Regions from separate parts of the Kitasatospora papulosa genome, predicted to be linked through region 1. Evidence: riboswitches for the same ligand, from Rfam matches in the RefSeq annotation. Region 1 holds a riboswitch; the other holds the start of a gene.
What was found. Region 1 has a riboswitch for cyclic di-AMP ahead of OG362_RS06835 (transglycosylase SLT domain-containing protein). Riboswitches for the same ligand answer to the same signal wherever they lie in the genome.

Region 1 (7,843 bases):
GTGGGGGTGGTGCTCACGTCTCGTCGTCTCCTAGGTCGTCCGATGGGGATGCTGCTGGCGGCGCCTGTGCCGGAGGCCCGGGCGCCTTCCTGCCGCTGAGGGTGCCCTCCTGGAGGGCGGCCCAGGCTGCTCCGGCCTGCTCGGGCGTGCGGAGCGTGGGCTCCTCCACCGTCTGCGGCCGGGTCGTGGAGGGCTCCGGGGAGTCCGTCCGACGTGCTCTGCGCCGCCGGGTGGGCAGCTCTGCCGGAGGCGCTTCGGCCTCGGCGGCCGGGGCGCGCCCGGCGGGTTCGGCAGGTTCGGCGGATGTGGGCGCGACCGGTTCGGCGGGCAAGGGCACGACGGGGCCGGTGGTCGCGGCCGGATCCTGCGGTCCGGAGGGCTCGGGGGCTCCGGTTCCCCGCGCGTGCACGGGCTTCGGTGCGAGCACGGACAGGGTGCGGTCGTCGTCCATCACGGTCAGCAGATGGGCCGGTATGCGGAGGATCGTACGCATCCCGCCGTAGGGCGAGGACTCGATGTGGCAGCTGAATCCGTAGCGCGCGATCAGCCGGCCGACCACGGCGAAGCCGGTCCGCGGAGGGTCCCCCAGCTCGGTGAGCAGCACCTCGGAGGGCCCCGACAGCAGCGTGCGCGCCCGTTCCAGGGCGTCGTCGTCCATGCCGATCCCGGCGTCGTCGACCAGGATCAGGGCACCGCGCCCCGCGGTCTGCTGGACCGTCACCGGCACCTCGGTGTCCGGGTGGGAGTAGGCGGTTGCGTTGGCCAGCAGCTCGGCCAGTGCGATCGCGAGGGGTTCGGCCGCCCGGGCGACCAGGGCGAGCCTCTCCTGGCGCAGGTGGTTGGCGACCTTGATCCGCTCGTACCCCGGTACGCGGGACTGGGCGCCGAGCACGACCTCGACGAGCGAGGAGTTCTGCCGGGCGAGACCGGGCCAGGCGTCGCAGAGCACGGCGGTGGCCTGGGTGCGGCGCAGGGCCAGTTCGTTGCGGAAGTCGAGCTGCAGGATCCGGGGGTCGTCGTACTCGTGCTGGAGCTCGTGCAGCAGGTGCTGCGACTGGTTCAGCAGGGACTGGATCTTCGCCGAGGTGCCGCGCATGGCCGATCTCGCCGCCGCGTCGACACGTCCGCGTTCCTCCAGGACGGCCGTGCGGGCGGCCTGTACGGCTTCGCCCAGCAGCCGGGCGGCCTCGCCGTCGATGCCGGCGGCCTCCCGCAGTCCGGGGACGGGCGCCGTCCGGTGGGACAGGGCGGTGGCCGCGGCGGGTATCCGCCTGCGGGCGAGCTGGCGGATCTCCTCGGTGAGGGCCAGGGTGCGGGCCTCGGCCGCCTTGGCCTGCCGCTCGTTCAGCTCCGCGCGGGCCGAGGCACCGTACGCCTCCCGCCTGGCCTGATACGTACGGACGGCCGACGAGGTCGCCACCGCCACGGCGATCAGGGCCACGATCCATCCCAGCACGGCGTCACCGCGTCTCTGTTGTCGGGGTGCGCCGGCAGCCCACGCGCCGGCCGGGCGTCCGGCTGCCGCACCGGCCGGCCGTCACGCGGGCCCGCCCGTACACGCCACGTCGTGGGCCACGGCCGCCACGTCGGCCATCACCTGGAGCACTCCGGGGAGTTCCGAGCCGTCCAGGTGCCGGTACTCGCTTCCGATGGTGACGACGAGCCGCTCGGGCAGGCCGAGCGCCGGGTAGCGGCCCTCACCGATCACCCGGCGGGCCGCCTCGACCGCGGGCACGCCCGCCGCGTGGAGGCTGTGGGCACGCTCGCGTACGTAGGCCAGGTAGGCCATGTGCTCCCGCACCCCGGCCGGGTCGAGCACCGGTCCGTGACCGGGCACGATCACCTCGGCCCCGGTGGCCAGGACGCGTTCGCAGGCGTCGATCACGTTGTCCAGGGGCCCCGACCAGTGGACCGGATGGTCCCCGGGCTGCCGGGAGGTGGACGAGAAGATCACGTCGCCGCTGAACACCGTCCGCTGCGCGGGCAGGTACACCATGAGGTCGCCCGCCGTGTGCGCGGGCGGCAGGGACGACACCTGTACCGCGTAATCCCCCAGGGTCAGCTCGAGCTCCCCGGTGAAGTACGTCGTCGGCCGCACCGCCTCGGTGGCGGACCAGTCGAAGCCGCCGAAGTGGCGGGCGAGGTAGGAACCGAGCGGTGTGGACGGATCACTTCCGGCCACCAGGGCGTGCTGCTGCTGGGGGGTGGGGTCGTAGTGGATGTGCTCCCGGGCCTCCCGGGTCGCGATGATCTCCGCGTCCGGCAGCACTCCGGCGCCCCAGAAGTGGTCCCCGTTGGCATGGGTGACGATCACACGGCCGATGTCCACGCCGTCGGGGAGCCGCTTCTGGCTCTCCACCAGGAACTGGCCGGCCAGCACCGGGTCGTAGGGGGTGTCGATCCACAGCGCGCCGCGCGGCGACACCAGGAGGCCGCAGTTGGCCAGCCCCCAGCCCCGCTTCGGCGGCATCCAGGCGTACAGGCCCCTGCCGAGGTCAACGACGTCCCCACCCGTGATCGACATGGGGTGATTATGCCGACCTGGATCCGACCGCGCGTTCGAACTCGGCCAGTACTCCGCATCGATGGCGCGATACCGACCTTCTCCCGCACGGCTCTTCACCCGGCGGTGACCGTCCGGGGTTGCCGAAGATCGCCCCCGTGGGCGATTTTGCGTCTTTTGTGCGACATGTTTCCAGCAGGTTTCCGGATGGCGAGGGAGTACCCACGTCACGGCGGCGGAACCTGATTGAGCCGATCACCCACCGAGCATGGCCGAAAACAGCCGCCATATCGATCGCAGAGCAAGGAGCATTTTGCTTGTTCTTGCTCGAATCACCTGAGTAACATGCAGAATTGAACAATCAGGCGTCGATTTCACCCAGCTCACCCCACCAGGTGCGAGCAGCAGCGGAAGCGGAGTGCGGACATGTCGCATGTCGAGACCGAGACAGCAGGCCAGCCGGAGTGCTGGCGCCGCGCGGCCGAGGTCGCCGCCGACCGGAAGACGGCCCTGCCCGTCACCGGTGAGCGCGTCGCCGTCGTCGGCTGCGGGACCTCGTACTACATGGCGCAGGCGTACGCCGCCCTCCGCGAGGCCTCCGGACAGGGCGAGTCGGACGCGTACGCCGCCTCGGAGTTCCCCTTCGGGCGCGCGTACGACCGGGTCGTCACGCTGACGCGTTCCGGGACGACCACCGAGGTCCTCGACCTGCTGAGCCGGCTCCGGGGCACCGCCCGGACCGTCGCCGTGACCGCCGACCCGCGGACCCCGGTGATGGACGCCGCCGACGACGTGGTCGTGCTCGACTTCGCCGACGAGCGGTCCGTGGTCCAGACGAGGTTCGCGACCACCGCGCTGACCCTGTTCCGCGCCCACCTCGGGCTGCACACGGACGACGTCGTGCGGGACGCGGAGACCGCCTTGGCGGAGCCGCTGCCCGAAGGCCTGGTGGAATGCGAGCAGTTCAGCTTCCTGGGCCGGGGCTGGACGGTGGGGCTCGCCAACGAGGCGGCCCTCAAGATGAAGGAGGCGTCCCTGTCCTGGACGGAGTCGTACCCGGCGATGGAATACCGCCACGGCCCCATCAGCATCGCCACGGCCGGAACCGCGACCTGGATGTTCGGCGACGCCCCGGAGGGGCTGCGGGAACAGGTGCGGGCGACCGGGGCCCGCTGGGTGGAGAGCGGCCTGGACCCCTTGGCCGACCTGGTCAGGGTCCAGCGTCTGGCGATCGCGCGCGCGGCCGCGCGGGGGCTCGACCCCGACCAGCCGCGCCACCTCACCCGGTCGGTGGTGCTCGGCACGACCGCCGGGGCCTGAGGTCTCACGGCAGGCCGAGCACCGGGCCGGCGGGCGGCCCGGCCGGCGGATCGGGATCCGTCGGCCGGGCGCGTCCGTCGTCCGGCCCGGTGCGCGGCCGTGACCGTGGAGGTCAGGCCTCTTCGAAGTAGGCGTCCAGCGCCTCGTCGAACTCCGCGGTCCAGGTCTTGAGGTCGCCGCGGGACCCGGCCTCGACCTCGGCGTTGAACCACCGGCGGCTCGACAGGTGGACGGTCACGGTGAACCGGCGTCCGAAGCGTCCGGTCCTGACCTCGACCGCGCCGATCTCGGACCAGTCGAACTCCGCCTCCTGGTCGTCCAGGCGGAAGCGGACCCCTTCGGCGTCCAACCTGATGGACCCGCGTCGGTCACTGACCTCGAAGACGGGGCCGTCCTCGCCTCCGGCCTTCCCGCCGGCGCCGGCCGTCTCGGCACCCTCGGGCTCCACGTCGGCGCCGGGGGTCGCGTCGGCCGCTGCCGTGGCGTCGTCCACGGCCTCGTCCGCGACTCCCTCGGAGGGCGCTTCCGCAGGCTCGGCGTCCCGGATCTCCTCGGGCTCCGCCTTCTCCGCTTCCGCCTCCGTCCGCGCGGGGGCAGGGGCCGTCAGGCCGGGGATGTACGCCGGGTCTGTCCCCGCGGCGAACTCGGGCTTCGTGTTCGAATCTATACGCTGCTCCACGGCGGGCAGTATGGACGACGAACCTGTACGAGACCAGTCAGCCCGCCACCGCCGGGGCCTGCCGCAGGGACGTCACCCGCCCCTTCCGCCGCGACCCCGTGATGCGGCGGCCTCGGGCAAGGACGGCCCGGACGACGGAAAGCGGGTGGTACGGGTTCCGCCGAACCCGTACCACCCGCTTCATTCCTGTCCCTCCGTCACACACCCGCGTGCCGGAGGCTTCGCCTGGGCGAGGACTCAGTAGGCCCCGAAGACGTTGTCGATCGAACCGTACTTGTCCGCCGCGTAGTTGCACGCGGCAGTGATGTTGGCGACCGGGTCGTAGCTGTCCATCGACGTACCGGGCACGTGGTAGGCCTGGAAGGTCGGGTCGATGACCTGGAGCAGGCCCTTGGACGGGACGCCGTTGATCGCGTTGATGTCCCAGTTGTTGATCGCCTGGGGGTCACCGGCGGACTCACGGATGATGTTGCGGTGGATGCCCTCGTAGGTGCCGGGGATGCCGTGCTCCGCCATGACGGCGAGCGACTCCTTGATCCAGCCGTCGAGGTCGTTCGTGTAGCTGACCGACTCGGCGGCGGGGGCGGCCTCGGCGGCGGGAGCGCCTTCCGCGGCGAGCGAGGTGTTCGTGCGCTCCGAGCGGTCGGCGCGGTCGGCGCCCTTCTCGGCACGGTCGGACGTGGTGGAGGCCTTGGATTCGGCCTTCTCCGGCTTGCTGTCGGCCTTGGCGCCGATCGTCAGCTTCAGACCGGGGTGAATCAGGTCCGGGTTTCCGCCGACAGCCTTCTGGTTGTCCTCGTACAGGGCCTTCCAGCCACCGTTGACGGAATGCTCGCGAGCGATCTTGGCGAGGGTGTCACCCAAGATCACGGAATAGCTGGTGGACTCGGACTTCTGCGCGGCAATTCCCTTGCCGGACGCGGCAGTCGACGTCGCGGCCTTTTCGACGGCGGCCGTCGGGGCCGGGGCCGCGAAGGCGCCGGTCGCACCGATCACGGGGAGAGCCAGGGCGGCTCCACCCGTGGTCACGGCGATGATGCCGCGGGTGAGCGAACTGGTCCTGAAACGACGGTGCTTACCGTTTTCGGGCATGCTGAATTCCTCTCCGTCGCCTGCGAAGTGAGCTGTCGGGTTCGGGCTGGAGATGCCCGGTCGCACACAAATGCGACTTCACCCCGAGCCGCTCCGGAAACCGGATCGGCACTTACTTGGGTCCCCCGCTCCTGCCGTACGAGAAGTGGTCGGGTAATCGGGCGGCGGCAGGATTCGGCGTTCCGCCCGGAGTGATGGTGACCGTAGGCGAGAAATAGGGAAAGGAACAAGCCTGGTTCGGTGATCACAATTCATTCGCAAGATCAATTTTTGGGAATTCATGTAATCCACCCCACATCACCCCGGCCATTTCTCTTGGCACAGAAGGGAACCGCCCGTCGCCCCCGCGCGTCCGGACGGCATGAAGTGACCCTGGTCACGGCGTCCGATTCGGGCGATTTGCTCCGACGCGAAGGGGTTCAGGTCACATGAAATGGCCTTTTATGGATTACGGGATTAAATTATAAAAACGTACTAAAACGGGCATACGACTCACGCTGAGGCCGTCGCGCATACCGGGAAGACCGGCGTGGAACCGATCGGCCATGACTGAGAACCCACATGCCTCGGCCCCGCGGATCACCGTCCTGCCCGTCCAGCCGGGGGATCCGCCCTTCCGTGTGGTGGAGATCGACGGAGAGGTCATCGGGAGCGCGACCGCCATGACGGACGTGCTGATCGCCGCCGCGACGGCCGGGATCCCGGTCCACGACCTCGACGACCCGGCCGCGGTCCGCTGGGTGGGAGGCGGCAAGCTCAGCTGGAAACCGCACTGAGTGGAGCCGCGCCCGTGCGGCGCTCAGGCCCGGGACGCGTACGTGGGCCCCGGCCCGCCCGTCGGGACGCGGAGGGAGGCGGCGTGGCGGCCGCCGGGCGCGGCAGATCGAGCGCGGTGCCGAGGGCCGCCCGCAGAGGGGCCGTCCGGCCGGTGAGCCACTGCTCGGCCGGAGTGGTCCGGCCCGGCCCGGTGATCAGCGGGTACGGCGGACCGTGGACCCTGGCCGCTCGATCCGGCCGTCGCCGGGTCGGGGCGCCCGCACGGACGCCTCAGACGTGCCGTCGGTTCGGACGGCTGCACGCGGAGGAGGACGCGGGTCGGGCGCACCGCGCCGTACGGGCCCGGTCCCGCCGGACGACGGCTCGTCCGGCGGGACCGGGCCCGTGTCCTCCCCGCGGTGATGAGCGAGGGGATCCCCCTCGCGTCAGCCCTGGATGCGGATGGCGAGGGCGGGGCAGACGGCCGCGGCCTGCTCGACGTCCTCGGCCCGGTCCGACGGCGGGGTGGGGTCGAGCAGCACGGCGATGCCGTCGTCGTCCTGGTCGAACACATCGTCCGCGGCGACGACGCACTGGCCCGACGCGACGCACTTGTCCTGGTCGAGAGTCACTTTCATGGGCACTCCTCGGTCGTGATGTGTGCGGGGGGGTGGGGGTGGTGCTCCGTGGCGAGGTCCGCCGAGCGGCGGGGCCGGTGACCGGGAGGTCACCAGGCCACGGGCAGTTCGTACACGCCGTACACGGCACCGTCGTGCTTGAACGACAGGTCCTCCAGGCCGGCGTCCAGGCGGAGGGTGGGGATCCGCCGGTAGAGGGTGCTGTAGACGACCTGCAGCTCCATGCGGGCCAGCGGTTGCCCGAGGCACTGGTGGACGCCGAAACCGAAGGCGACGTGACGCCGTGCGTCCCGCCCGAGGTCGAGCCGGTCGGGGTCGGCGAAGACCTCGGGGTCACGGTTGCCGATGTCGTTGGGCACGATGATCCCCTCACCGGCCCGGATGACCTCGCCGCCGATCTCGATGTCCTCGACGGCCACGCGGCGGCGGCCCCCGTGGGTGATGTTGAGGTAGCGCAGCAGCTCCTCCACCGCGCCGGCGACCGCCTTCGGGTCGTCGGAGTCGCGGAGGAGGGCGAGCTGGTCGGGGTGCTCCAGCAGCGCGAGGGTGCCGAGAGCGATCATGTTGGCGGTGGTCTCGTGTCCCGCGATCAACAGGAGTACGCCCGTCTCCGCCGCCTCCCGGCGCGACAGTTCCCCGGCCCCGACGCGGGTGCCGAGCCCTGACAGGAGGTCGTCGGCGGGCCGGGCGATCTTGTGGCCCATCAGCTCGTCCAGGTAGCCGATCAGCTTGGCGTGGGCCGCGCCCCGCTCCTCGGGTGCCGCGCTGCGGCTGATGAGGATCTTGCTGTTCTCCTGGAAGAAGTCGTGGTCGGCGTAGGGGACTCCGAGCAGCTCGCAGATCACGAGCGACGGG
Region 2 (7,843 bases), 1.8 Mb from region 1:
CCCGCCCAGCGCTTCCGGGTCCGCCGTCGAGGACCAGACGACCCCGCACATCTTCCGGCCGTGGATCTCCTCGGGGAAGGGCGGGCCCGGCGGGACCGTCAGCGAGGCGAAGAAGCCGTAGAGGTCGTCCGGCGCCTGCGGCAGGAAGTCGCGGTACCAGCGGATGACGTCGTGGAAGAGCTCCAGGGGCCACAGGGTGACGGCGACACCCACCGTGTCCACGGGGTGCAGCTCGAAGTCGAAGGACGTGACGACGCCGAAGTTGCCGCCGCCGCCCCGGAGCGCCCAGAACAGGTCGGAGTGCTCACTCGGGTTGGCCGAGACGAAGGTGCCGTCGGCCAGGACCACGTCCGCGGAGACCAGGTTGTCCACGGAGAGGCCGTACTTGCGGGTCAGGTAGCCGTGTCCGCCACCGAGGGTGAGCCCGCCGATCCCGGTCGTGGACATGATCCCCGCCGGGGTGGCGAGTCCGAACGCGTGGGTGGCGTGGTCGAAGTCACCCAGCGTCGCACCTCCGTCGGCCTGGGCGGTCTGGGTGGCCGGGTCGACCCGCACGCCGCGCATGGGGGAGAGGTCCAGGGTGACCGCGCCGTCGGAGAGGCCCAGTCCGGGGCCGCTGTGTCCACCGCCCCGGACCGCCACGTCCAGGTCGTTCGCGCGGATGAACTTCACGGCCTCGATGACGTCCGCCGTGTCGCGGCACATGACCACGGCCGACGGTTTCTTGTCGATCATGGCGTTGTAGACCGTACGGGCCTGCCCGTACGCCTGGTCGTCCGGGCCGATGACCGGTCCGCGCAGAGCGGTTCGCATCGTCTCGAGGAGGGCGCCGTCCATGATCGTCTCCTAGCGCGCACATGCGTCCGGGTCTGCTCCTGTACCACCCGTCGCGGAGGGGTTCACCGGTCGGCGCCGGCACCCGGGGGCGCCGGGCGGACGGGACGGACGCCGAAAAGTTCTCACGTCCAGCGTCCCGCCGCTCCGGGGGCGGCGCAATCGCGGAGCGCCGCCTCGGGTCGGGCGTGGCGCGGCCGGGGAGGCCGGGGCCGGGCGGGATGCCGGATCCGGGGATGTGGAAACTCCCGTGGGTGCGCCGCTCCGTGATCCAACTCCTCCTGCATCAAACTCTGTTGGAGTTGCGATCCACTCGGTTCGACTCTTCCGGGGAGAAGGGTGCGGGGGTGCGGCGGCCAAACATGGTCGGAGCACCCTCCTGGATGACGTAGAGTTGTACTCACAACGACGCGGGGTGGAGCAGCTCGGTAGCTCGCTGGGCTCATAACCCAGAGGTCGCAGGTTCAAATCCTGTCCCCGCTACTGAAGACAGAGGCCCGGATCCTTCCAAGGATCCGGGCCTCTGTCGTATGCCGTCGCCCCACAGGTGGCGTCGGGCTTGACCTTGACGCTGCGTGAAGATCTAGCGTTTCCGGCATGGAGTGGTCCATACAGGAAATCGCCCGGCGGGCCGGCACCACGAGCCGGACCCTGCGGCACTACGGAGACGTCGGTCTCCTCGAGCCGAGCCGCAAGGGCGCCAACGGCTACCGCTATTACGACCAGGAGGCCCTGGTCCGGCTCCAGCGCATCCTGCTGCTGCGGGAACTGGGGCTCCCGCTGCCCGCGATCAAGGACGTCCTGGAGGGCCAGCGGGACACCGCGACGGCTCTTCGGACCCATCTGCGCCTGCTGGAGCAGGAACGGGAGCGCATCGGGCGGCAGATCGCCTCGGTGCGGACCACTCTGCGCAGGACCGAGGAAGGGGAGGAACTCATGGCCGAGGAAGTGTTCGACGGATTCGACCACACGGCGTACGAGGAGGAGGTCACCGAGCGTTGGGGCCGGGAGGCGTACGAGCGGAGCGGCCGGTGGTGGCGCGGGCTGAGCGAGGCCGAACGCGCCCGCTTCCAGGGCGTGCACGAGGAGATCGCCCGGGACTACGGGGTGGCCAGGGCCGCCGGTATGGAGCCCGGCGGCGAGGAGGCGCAGGACATCGCGCGGCGGCACTGCGCGTGGCTGTCGGCGACGGCCGAGGTGACCCGCGCCTATGTGACCGGGCTCGGGGAGATGTACGTCGCCGATCCGCGCTTCGGGAGGAACTACGATCGCCACGGGGACGGAACCGCCGTCTTCGTACGGGATGCACTGACGATCTACGCGCAGCACCGGCTCTCCGACTGACCCCCGGAGAACCAGGCTCCGGGCGCGCTCGTCCCTTCGGCCCATGACGCGTCGCCCTTCGGCGCGGCTCCGGACGGCCGGGTCGGGGCGCGATACCGTCCGCAGCCGTGGGTGGAGCGGGCAGGAGTACACAGGTGGGGAAGCGGGACGGGCGGCGTAGGGACGTGGGCGGGGGCTCCCGTTCCCGGCGGTTCGTGCGTGCGCTGCCCGCCCTGATGATCTGTGCCGGGGTGGCCTTCGACCTCGGAACGCCGGCCGAGGTCACCGCGGTCCCCCTCTTCACCGCGGCTCCGCTGATCGCCGCCCCGTTCTTCTCGCTGGCCGGCACCGTCAGGGTCGGCGTGGCCGCCGCCCTCGTCGTATTCGTCCTCCGGTCGTCCGACGGCGCGCTCGCCGGGGTCGTGTCGATCACGGACCTGCTGACCCTGGTGACCGTCGTCGCGCTCTCCCTCGTCATCAACCGCGTCGTGCGCCGTGGGAACGAGCAGCTGGCCTCGGCGAGGGTCATCGCGGAGACCGCCATGCGCGCGGTCCTGCCGACGCCCGAGGACCGGATCGGAGGGCTGGAGGTCGCGGCACGGTACGAGGCGGCCCAGGCGGACGAGTTCGTCGGCGGTGACCTGTTCGCCGCCGCGGACACCCCGTACGGGGTGCGACTGGTCGTCGGGGACGTCCGGGGCAAGGGTCTGGACGCCGTGGCGGCGGTGGCCGTCGTGATCGGGGCGTTCCGGGAGGCCGCCGAGCAGGAGAGGTCGCTGGAGGGGGTCGCCCAGCGGCTGGAGCGGGCGCTGGCCCGGGAGGGCTCGCGGCGGGGCGGGCTCGACTCGATGGAGGGTTTCGTCACCGCGGTGCTGGCGGAGATCCCGGTCGGCTCGGACACCCTGAAGGTCATCAACCGCGGCCACCCCGAGCCGCTCGTGCTCCACCCCGACGGTTCGCTCGACGTGCTGGTGCCGACCGAGCCCGCCCTGCCGCTCGGGATGGGGCTCGGAGCGTGGCCCGACCGGGCCGACGAGTGGACGCTGCCGGCCGGGGCGATGTTCCTGGCGTTCACCGACGGGCTCTCCGAGGCGCGGGACGTGAAGGGGGCGTTCTACGACCCGGCGGACCGGCTTCGTGGCCGGCTCTTCCCGGGGCCCGAGGAACTGCTGTCCGCGCTCACGGACGACGTACGGCTGCACACGGGTGGCCGGTCGACGGACGACCTGGCGCTCCTCGCGGTCGCCCGCCCGGCGAGGGGTCAGCAGGGGCGCCGGACCACCGTGAAGATCGTGCGACGGGACAGTGAATGAACGGTCACCACCGTCGGTAGTCGAAGGACCCCGCTCCGCATAACATTTGACGCACCGTCAGAAACTGACGGCTGGAATATGCGCGTTCAACTCGCCCTTTTGCGCCCGATTGACCCCTGTAAGTCCAGGCCAGGGGCGTCAATGATCTATGGGAACAGCTTGGAATCGGGCCCGTGTGTCTATTAACGTTCGATAACGCAGCGCGGTTGTACCTGCCGTCGCAAGAGGCGGCACCGTGCGCAGCGCCGAATTCCGCAAGGGAACCGGGGAACCACCTACATGGGGTGAATCGGACACCTGTGTCTCGCGAGAGACGAAGGGGTCCGTAGGAGACCTTCCTGCTCCGAACCCGTCAGCTAACCCGGTAGGCGAGAAGGAAGGAAAGGAGTGCGCCCACGTGGCGTCCAACCAGCCTGCCCCCGAGGCCCCGTCACCCTTCAGGTCCGACAGCTTCGGAGACGAGGGCAGGACGTGGGAGGAATGGAACCCCACCGAGGAGTCCATCCGTCCCGTACGCGGCCGGCATCGCGTAGCCAAGCAGCGCGGCCTCGCCCGTAGCTCCACCGTCCTCGGCGTCGGGGTCATCGCGGCCGTCGGTGCGGGTGGCATGGCCACCGCGCAGAGCAAGCCGCCGGTCTCCATCTCTCTTCCCGATTCCATCGCGGACAATCTTCCTGACGCCAAGTCCCTGCCCGGCGTGGGCGCGTTCATGTCCGGCGACTCCGACTCGGACCACGAGACGGTCGCCGCTTCCTCCCCCCTCACCACCGCGGGCATCACCGCGGCCGAGGCCGAGGGAGGCGCCACCGACGCGGGTGAGGCGCTGCGCGCCCGCATCCTCCAGCAGGCCGAGCAGCAGCAGGCCGGAGCCGACGCCGAGGCCAAGGCCGCCCAGGAGAAGGCGGCGGCCGAGGCGGCCGCGGCCCAGGCGGCGAAGCAGCAGAGCGTGGCCGAGGCCGAGGCCGCCGCGAAGAAGAAGGCGGCGGAAGAAGCGGCGGAGAAGAAGGCGGAGGCCGAGCGCCTCGCCAAGCTCGCCGCCAGCTACGCCGTACCGACCTCGTCGTACTACATCAGCTCGACCTTCGGCCAGGCCGGTTCGATGTGGTCCTCCGGGCACCACACCGGGCTGGACTTCGCGGCCCCGACCGGGACCCCGGTCAAGGCCGTGCACAGCGGCACGGTGAAGTCGGCCGGCTACTCCGGTTCGTACGGCTACCGCACGGTCCTTGAGCTCGACGACGGCACCGAGGTCTGGTACTGCCACCAGTCCTCGATGGACGTGTCCGCCGGGCAGAAGGTCACCACCGGCCAGACCATCGGCCGGGTCGGCGCCACCGGCAACGTGACGGGCGCCCACCTGCACCTCGAGGTCCACACCGCGGACGGCACGGGCATCGACCCGATGGCCTGGCTCCGCGGCAAGGGCCTCACGATCTGATCCCACGCGCCGACGACCGGCGCGGCAGAACCCCGGCGGCCCTGACGCACGACCCCCCGACGTCAGGGCCGTCGGCCTGTCCGGGGCCGTGGCGGCCGGGAGCGGGCGGCGGTGGCCGGGCACGCCGCCGGCGGAACGGAATAGTTGCCTCCGCCGGCTGGTTGTTCCTGGGCATGACGTCTTTGCGCCCGCTCGGTTCATCGAGCCTTCAGGTCTTTCCCCTCGCCCTCGGCGGCAACGTCTTCGGCTGGACCGCCGACGAGGAGCGGACGTTCGCCGTCCTCGACGCGTACGTCGCGGCCGGCGGCAACTTCATCGACACCGCCGACTCCTACTCCGCCTGGATCCCGGGCAACGAGGGTGGTGAGTCGGAGACCCTCATCGGCAAGTGGCTGGCGGCCCGTTCCCGCCGCGACGACGTCGTCATCGCCACCAAGGTCGGCGCCCACCCCTCGTACAAGGGGCTCTCGCCCACCACGATCAAGGCGGCGGCCGAGGCGTCCCTGCGCCGGCTCGGCACCGACCACATCGATCTGTACTACACGCACTTCGACGACGAGAGCGTCCCCGTCGAGGAGATCGTCACCGCGCTCGACCAGCTGGTGAAGGCGGGGACCGTGCGCGAGATCGCCGCCTCCAACATCAGCCCCGAGCGGCTCCGGGCCTCCCTGGAATTCTCCGAGCGCGAGGGCCTGGCCCGCTACGTCGCGCTCCAGCCGCACTACAACCTCGTCTCGCGCGACACCTACGAGGGCGCCCTCCAGGACACGGCGGCCGCCGCCGGTCTCGCCGCGGTCCCGTACTTCGCGCTCGCCGCGGGCTTCCTCACCGGCAAGTACCGGCCGGGGACGACCGTCGAGAGCGCGCGGGCCGAGGGCGCCGGCAAGCACCTGGAGACCGAGCGCGGCCGCAAGGTGCTCGCCGCGCTCGACCGGATCGCCCAGGAGCACGACGCCGAGATCGCCACGGTCGCCCTCGCCTGGCTGACCTCCCGGCCGACCGTCACCGCGCCCATCGCCTCCGCGCGTACCGTCGAACAGCTGCCCGCGCTGGTGGCGGTGGCAGGCCTCCGGCTGAGTGAGCAGGAGCTCGCGGAGCTGACCGAGGCATCCGCCTGAAGCCACCCGCGGGACGACCTCAGGCGGGCGGCGGGGTCCGCCGCCCGCCGTCGTCCATGTACGGGTTGGGCCCGCCGTAGTGCCGGTGCGGCGCGGGGAGCTGCTGCGGCTGCGGGGGCGGACCGCCGCGGGGGTACTGCCGGGGAAACGGGGGCGGCACGGGCGGCCGGTGGGCGCGCAGCCGGCCGGTCGCATGGGCCGCGTACGTCAGGGCCGGTCCCGCGATCTCCCGGCGCTGCCAGAGGTGGTGCAGCAACTCCTGCTCGCGCAGGGCGAAGTCCTTGCCCGCCCCGTCGTGGCGCGCCCTCCGGCGCAGCATGGCCAGGGACGTCGCGAACGACTCGTACTCGGCGACGGCACGGGCCGCCGCCTTGCCCCGGGCGCGGTCGGGGTGGCCGTTCCAGTGCCTGGCCATGTCACGCGCCATGCCCCGCGCCCGCATCGAGGCCAGCGCGAGCGGCTCTGCGGGGGCCAGCCAGCCGGCCGCCGCGTACACCGGCAGCTCGGTGGAGAGCGTGCGCAGCTCCCGCTGGCGCGACCAGATCGCCAGCCAGGTCACCAGACCGAAGGACGGCATCATGAAGACGCCGTACACCAGGTAGAAGCCGTACGGGCCGAACGCCGACGAGCCGTTCCACAGGGCGTGCATGCCCATGGCGAGGACGAGCCCCACCAGGGGCAGGACGACGCGGCGTACCCGGTGGCGTGCCCCGCCGAGCGCGGCGATGCCGAAGCCGATGCCGGAGAGCACGGTGAACAGGGGATGCGCGAACGGCGACATCACCACGCGGACGAAGAACGTCCCGGCGGTCACCGAGGCGAAGCCCGTGGTGCCGAGCTGCTGGTCCTCACCGAAGGCGTTGCCCAGGTAGAGGATGTTCTCGGTGAAGGCGAAACCGGTCGCGGTGAAACCGGCGACCACGATGCCGTCGACGATCCCGCCGAACTGCCGTCTGCGGAAGAGGAAGATCAGCAGGACCGCGATGGCCTTCGCGCTCTCCTCGACCACCGGCGCGACGAGCGTGGCCCCGAGCGTGTCGGCGCTCGCCGGATCCGCGGTCGCCGTCGCTATCCACCGGGTCGCGAAGGAGTTGGCGATGATGGCCACGAGCGCCGCGGCGCACGCACCCCAGGAGAAGGCGAACAGCAGATTCCGCCATGGCCCCGGTTCGACCCGGTCCAGCCAGCGGAACGCCGCCATCAACAGCGGCACGGGCAGCACCGCCAGCCCCAGACCCACCAGGAAGCCCTCGGTGCCCGTCTGCTGACGTACCAGCGCCAGGATCACCAGACCGCACAGCGCGAGCACCGTGATCACCGCACCGGCACGGAACGCCTTGCTGCGCCAGACCATGCCGACGCGGCGGGGCCGGTAACGCCACTGGCCTCGCTCCGGGACGGCGCCCAGGAACTCGTCGAGCTGCTGCCCTTCGAGAACCGGGACGGCCGGCTGCTGGTGCTGCACGGACCCCTCGGACATCCGACGACCCTAACGAGGGCGACTGACACCTGGCCACGCAGCCGGGGCCGGGGCACCGGCCCATGGCCGATCAGCGACGGGTGAACAGCACGTCGTGCACGACGTGCCCCTTGTCCAGGCCCTGCCCCTCGAAGCGGGTCAGCGGCCGGAACGCGGGCCGCGGCGCATAGCCACCGTCCGCCTGGGTGTTCTCGAACAGGGGGTGCGCCGACAGGACTTCCAGCATCTGCTCCGCGTACGGCTCCCAGTCCGTCGCGCAGTGGACGAGCGCGCCCGGCTTCAGCCGCTGCGCCACCAGGTCGAGGAACTCCGTCTGGATCAGCCGCCGCTTGTGGTG

Region 2: linked by a shared signal. The riboswitch ahead of OG362_RS14740 (M23 family metallopeptidase) and the one ahead of OG362_RS06835 (transglycosylase SLT domain-containing protein) in region 1 are both predicted to bind cyclic di-AMP.

What each region holds. Positions count from the first base shown of each region.
Region 1 is NZ_CP108452.1:1,637,994-1,645,836, forward strand. Features, by position in the region: gene OG362_RS06810 (roadblock/LC7 domain-containing protein) at 1-17, opposite strand, end outside; gene OG362_RS06815 (ATP-binding protein) at 14-1,456, opposite strand; gene OG362_RS06820 (MBL fold metallo-hydrolase) at 1,538-2,524, opposite strand; gene OG362_RS06825 (SIS domain-containing protein) at 2,930-3,823, shown strand; gene OG362_RS06830 (hypothetical protein) at 3,936-4,502, opposite strand; gene OG362_RS06835 (transglycosylase SLT domain-containing protein) at 4,740-5,594, opposite strand; cyclic di-AMP (ydaO/yuaA leader) riboswitch at 5,597-5,756, opposite strand; gene OG362_RS06840 (hypothetical protein) at 6,140-6,370, shown strand; gene OG362_RS06845 (ferredoxin) at 6,797-6,988, opposite strand; gene OG362_RS06850 (cytochrome P450) at 7,078-7,843, opposite strand, start outside.
Region 2 is NZ_CP108452.1:3,413,805-3,421,647, reverse strand. Features, by position in the region: gene OG362_RS14760 (FAD-binding oxidoreductase) at 1-837, opposite strand, end outside; tRNA gene OG362_RS14755 (tRNA-Met) at 1,244-1,317, shown strand; gene OG362_RS14750 (MerR family transcriptional regulator) at 1,432-2,178, shown strand; gene OG362_RS14745 (PP2C family protein-serine/threonine phosphatase) at 2,313-3,470, shown strand; cyclic di-AMP (ydaO/yuaA leader) riboswitch at 3,704-3,856, shown strand; gene OG362_RS14740 (M23 family metallopeptidase) at 3,868-4,908, shown strand; gene OG362_RS14735 (aldo/keto reductase) at 5,082-6,026, shown strand; gene OG362_RS14730 (PrsW family intramembrane metalloprotease) at 6,046-7,506, opposite strand; gene trmB (tRNA (guanosine(46)-N7)-methyltransferase TrmB) at 7,577-7,843, opposite strand, start outside.